DNA from 2 places in the Streptomyces sp. SX-6 genome. Region 1 is predicted to be linked to the other one. Evidence: predicted binding sites of a transcription regulator. Region 1 holds the regulator's gene; the other holds the start of a gene.
The links. The regulator HrcA, encoded in region 1, represses chaperone genes, less so after heat shock. The targets are predictions, from matches to a motif close to TTNGCACTCNGNNNNNCNGAGTGCNAA.

Region 1 (2,391 bases):
GGCCGGGAGGTCATGACCTGGCCGAGGAAGGACCGGGTGACCTGCGAGACCTCGCCGCGGCCGCGGCACATGTCACAGGTCTGCGCGGAGGTGCCGGGGGCCGCGCCCTCGCCGCTGCACGTGGTGCAGACGACGGCGGTGTCGACCTGGATCTCCCTGGTCGTGCCGAACGTGGCCTCGTTCAGGTCGACTTCGATCCGGATCATGGCGTCCTGGCCGCGGCGCGTGCGCGAGCGGGGCCCGCGCTGCGACGCCTGGCCGAAGAAGGCGTCCATGATGTCGGAGAAGTTGCCGAAGCCCGCGCCGCCGAAGCCGCCGGCACCCGCACCGCCCGAGGAGGACAGGGGGTCGCCGCCGAGGTCGTAGACCTGCTTCTTCTGCGGGTCGGAGAGCACCTCGTAAGCGGCGTTGATCTCCTTGAACCGCTCCTGCGTCTTCGGGTCCGGGTTCACATCCGGGTGCAGCTCGCGCGCGAGACGGCGGAAGGCCTTCTTGATCTCGTCCTGCGAGGCATCGCGCCGAACGCCCAGGACCGCGTAGTAGTCCGTGGCCACTTACGACTCCGCCAGGATCTGTCCGACGTAACGTGCCACTGCGCGTACCGCTCCCATCGTTCCGGGGTAATCCATGCGGGTCGGTCCGACCACGCCGAGTTTGGCGACGGCTTCGTCGCCCGAACCGTAGCCGACTGCGACGACGGATGTGGAGTTGAGTCCCTCGTGGGCGTTCTCATGGCCGATGCGCACCGTCATGCGCGAATCCTTGGCCTCGCCGAGCAACTTGAGCAGGACGACCTGCTCTTCCAACGCCTCCAGCACCGGCCGGATCGTCAGCGGGAAGTCATGTCCGAAGCGGGTGAGATTGGCGGTCCCGCCGATCACCAGCCGCTCCTCCGTCTCCTCGACCAGGGTCTCCAGCAGGATGGACAGAACCGTAGAAACGGTTCCGCGATCCTCCTGCTCGAAGGCCTCGGGGAGATCCTGCACCAGGCGGGGCACATCGGTGAACCGCCGCCCCACGACCCGGCTGTTGAGCCGGGCCCGCAGATCCGCGAGCGTCGTCTCGCCGACCGGCGCCGGGCAGTCCACCATGCGCTGCTCGACGCGACCCGTATCGGTGATCAGCACAAGCATCACCCGCGCCGGGGCCAGCGACAGCAGCTCCACGTGGCGCACGGTCGACCGGCTCAACGACGGATACTGCACCACCGCGACCTGCCGGGTCAGCTGCGCGAGCAGCCGGACCGTACGGGTCACGACGTCGTCGAGATCGACGGCTCCGTCGAGGAAGTTCTGGATCGCGCGCCGCTCGGCCGACGACAGGGGCTTGACGCCCGCGAGCCTGTCGACGAACAGGCGGTAGCCCTTGTCGGTCGGGATGCGTCCCGCGCTCGTGTGGGGCTGCGCGATGAAGCCCTCGTCCTCCAGGACGGCCATGTCGTTGCGCACGGTCGCCGGGGAGACGCCGAGCTGATGGCGCTCGGTGAGGGCCTTGGAGCCGACGGGCTCCTCGGTGCCGACGTAGTCCTGGACGATGGCGCGCAACACCTCGAGCCTGCGTTCGCTCAGCATCGCGCACCTCCCGTCCGACATCCGGCCGTTTCTGCTTCCACGGTCTCGCCGGGGCCGTTTCCTTGGCACTCAATGGTCACGAGTGCCAGACCCCTCCCGTCAGTGTACGGCCGGGCCCCACGACCACGGCAAGGGCCGTCCCAGGCAATGTCCGGCCCGGACGGGCAACCGTACCGTGCCACGGCTAGCTTCTTGCCATGGAGAACCCGGGGAACAGCGGAGCGGCACAGGAGCGGCAGCACGCGGGGGCGCGCTGGGAACGGCTCGCGCCGGGCGTCGTGCGCCGCAGGCTGCCGGGCTGGGACGCGACGGTCGGCGCGATCGCCGGAGCGGACGGGGTGCTGGTCGTGGACACCGGCTCCTCGCTGCGCGAGGGGGCGGAGATCCACCGCGAGGTCGAGGAGATGTTCGGGCTTCCCGTGACGCACATCGCACTCACCCACGCGCATTTCGACCATGTGCTGGGCACCGCGGCCTTTCCCGGGGCGGCACGGGTGTACGGGGCCGTGGGGCTCGCCGGGCTCCTGGATCGCGGACGCACGGAGCTGCGGAGGGACGCGGTGGAGTACGGCATGCCGGCGGAGGACGCCGCCGAGGCCGTCAACGCGCTCGTGCTTCCCGGGCACGCGGTCTCCGGCGATGTGGTGGTGGACCTGGGCGGCGGGCGGCGGGTGCTGCTCGCCAATGCGGGGCCCGGCCACACGGCGTACGACCTGGCCGTGTTCGTCGCCGGCCCGGGCGGGGTGCCGGAGGTCGTGTTCTGCGGTGACCTCGTCGAGGAGTCCGGCGAACCGCAGGCTGGCGACGACGCCCACCCCCG
Region 2 (2,391 bases), on a different contig from region 1:
TGATCTTCTCCAGCAGCGGGAGAAGGTCCTGGATGGCGGAGATCTTGCCCTGGTGGATCAGGATGTACGGGTCGTCGAGGACGGCCTCCATACGCTCCTGGTCGGTGACCATGTACGGCGAGAGGTAGCCCTTGTCGAAGGCCATGCCCTCGGTGAAGTCCAGCTCCAGACCGAAGGTGTTGGACTCCTCGACGGTGATGACGCCGTCCTTGCCGACCTTGTCCATCGCCTCGGCGATCAGCTCGCCGACCTGCTTGTCCTGGGCGGACAGCGCGGCCACGGCGGCGATGTCGGCCTTGTCGGCGATCGGGCGGGAGGTGGCGAGCAGCTCGTCGGAGACGGCCTTGACGGCGGCGTCGATGCCCTTCTTCAGGGCGGCCGGGGAGGCACCGGCGGCGACGTTGCGCAGACCCTCGCGGACCAGGGCCTGGGCCAGCACGGTGGCGGTGGTGGTGCCGTCACCCGCGATGTCGTTGGTCTTGGTCGCCACCTCCTTGACGAGCTGGGCGCCCAGGTTCTCGTACGCGTCCTCGAGCTCGACCTCACGGGCGATGGTCACGCCGTCGTTGGTGATCGTGGGGGCGCCGAACTTCTTGTCGATGACGACGTTGCGGCCCTTGGGGCCGATCGTCACCTTCACGGTGTCGGCGAGCTTGTTGACGCCGCGCTCGAGGGCGCGACGGGCGTCCTCGTCGAACTTCAGGGTCTTGGCCATGGGTTTATGTGTCCTTCGCCGTAATCTCTACAAACGAACTGCGCCCCGGGCGCCCGGTCGTTGAACGCGGGAACCAGGGGCGCAGCGCAAAGCTTCGAAGTCTCGAAAGCTCGGGTGAACTACTTCTCGATGATCGCGAGGACGTCGCGAGCCGAGAGGACGAGGTACTCGTCGCCGTTGTACTTCACCTCGGTGCCGCCGTACTTGCTGTAGAGCACGACGTCGCCGACCTTGACGTCGAGCGGCAGGCGCTCGCCGTTCTCGAAGCGGCCCGGGCCCACGGCGAGAACAGCACCCTCCTGGGGCTTCTCCTTCGCGGTGTCCGGGATGACCAGGCCAGAGGCCGTGGTCTGCTCGGCGTCGAGCGGCTGGACCACAATGCGGTCCTCGAGCGGCTTGATGGCAACCTTGGAGCTGGTGGTCGTCACGATCCGACCTCCCCCTTCGGAGATCTCACGGGGTTAACTGTCTGAGGTGGCGACCAGGTGGATCCGTCGTCGCGGGTGCCGGACCTGCCCGTCGCTGTGTTTGGCACTCAGTGGTGGAGAGTGCCAACGCAGCCGAGACTATGACGCGCTTAGCACTCGGTCAAGCGGAGTGCCAATTCATGCCGTGCGCGCCGGGCCATCCGCCGATCAGACGTAGTCCTCGAGGCGGGCCACCGTGAAGCCCTGCCGCTGGATGCTGCGCAGCATGTTGGTGACCATCCCGGTCATCGACTCCCCCTTGAGCTGCTGCGGTCCCCGGAAGTGCGCGAGCACGATGTCGCCGGGCCGCAGCCCGTCGCTCTCGGCGTAGCGCATGTCCTTGATCTGCATCGTCGCCCCCCACAGCACGACCGCCTTCACCCCGCAGCCGCCCGCCGCGGCCAGCGTCGCGTCGTTGTAGTTGCCGTACGGCGGGCGGAACAGCTCCGGCCGCTTGCCGAGCCGCTTCGCCAGCTGCTCCTGCTGCCCGCAGATCTCGCGGTTCTGCGCCTCCGGCGAGAGCGTGCGCAGGTTGGGGTGGGTGAGGGTGTGGTTCTCGATGCCGTTGCCGAGGGCGCGCAACTGCTCGAAGTAGCCGTAGCCCCGGCCGGCGCGGGCGATGCTGTCCGTCAGGAACATCGTGAAGGGCAGCTTCAGGTCCTTGGCCATCTTCACGAACTCGGGGTCCTTCTCGGCCCCGTCGTCGAAGGTCACGAAGACGATCTTGTCCTTGGTCGGTACCCGCGTCACGATCTGCGGCGTGCCCCCCTTGGCCTTCTTCTGCGTCAGCCGCGTCGCGGGCGGCTTGGGCGGTGCGGCTAGCGGCTTGTCCAGCCCCCACCGGCGGTACGCGTCGGCGTCTACGGGGGTGGCACTGGCGCTGCTGCTGCCGCCCGTCGTGGCCGGGGCGGCGCTCTTCTCCGGCTTCTCCGGCTTCGACGAGTCCGAGCACCCGGCGAGCAGGCCGGCGAGGAGGAGCGCTGCGGCGCAGACGGGGGCCGCTTTGGCTATACGGGGCAGAGTCACCCGACCGATTCTCTCCACGTTTCACTGGGTGCCATGACGCGGGTGCGTCCCAAACCGGGAGCAGCACCGGAAGCAGCCACTTGGCCGCTTCTCGGCGAGAATGAGCCGGTGTCCGCACCGAACGACCTCACCGCCTTCACCGCCCTCCTCACCGACGAGGGCCGCAGCCTCCTCGACAAGCTC

Region 2: a site for HrcA is predicted at 1,293-1,319, ahead of groES (co-chaperone GroES). Genes of this name have one in related genera too.

What each region holds. Positions count from the first base shown of each region.
Region 1 covers NZ_JBTHHU010000008.1:269,605-271,995, forward strand. Annotated here, with positions in the region: gene dnaJ (molecular chaperone DnaJ) at 1-554, opposite strand, end outside; gene hrcA (heat-inducible transcriptional repressor HrcA) at 555-1,571, opposite strand; gene ACV530_RS13160 (MBL fold metallo-hydrolase) at 1,769-2,391, shown strand, end outside.
Region 2 covers NZ_JBTHHU010000003.1:185,811-188,201, reverse strand. Annotated here, with positions in the region: gene groL (chaperonin GroEL) at 1-715, opposite strand, end outside; gene groES (co-chaperone GroES) at 835-1,143, opposite strand; gene ACV530_RS05020 (polysaccharide deacetylase family protein) at 1,351-2,208, opposite strand; gene ACV530_RS05015 (class I SAM-dependent methyltransferase) at 2,242-2,391, shown strand, end outside.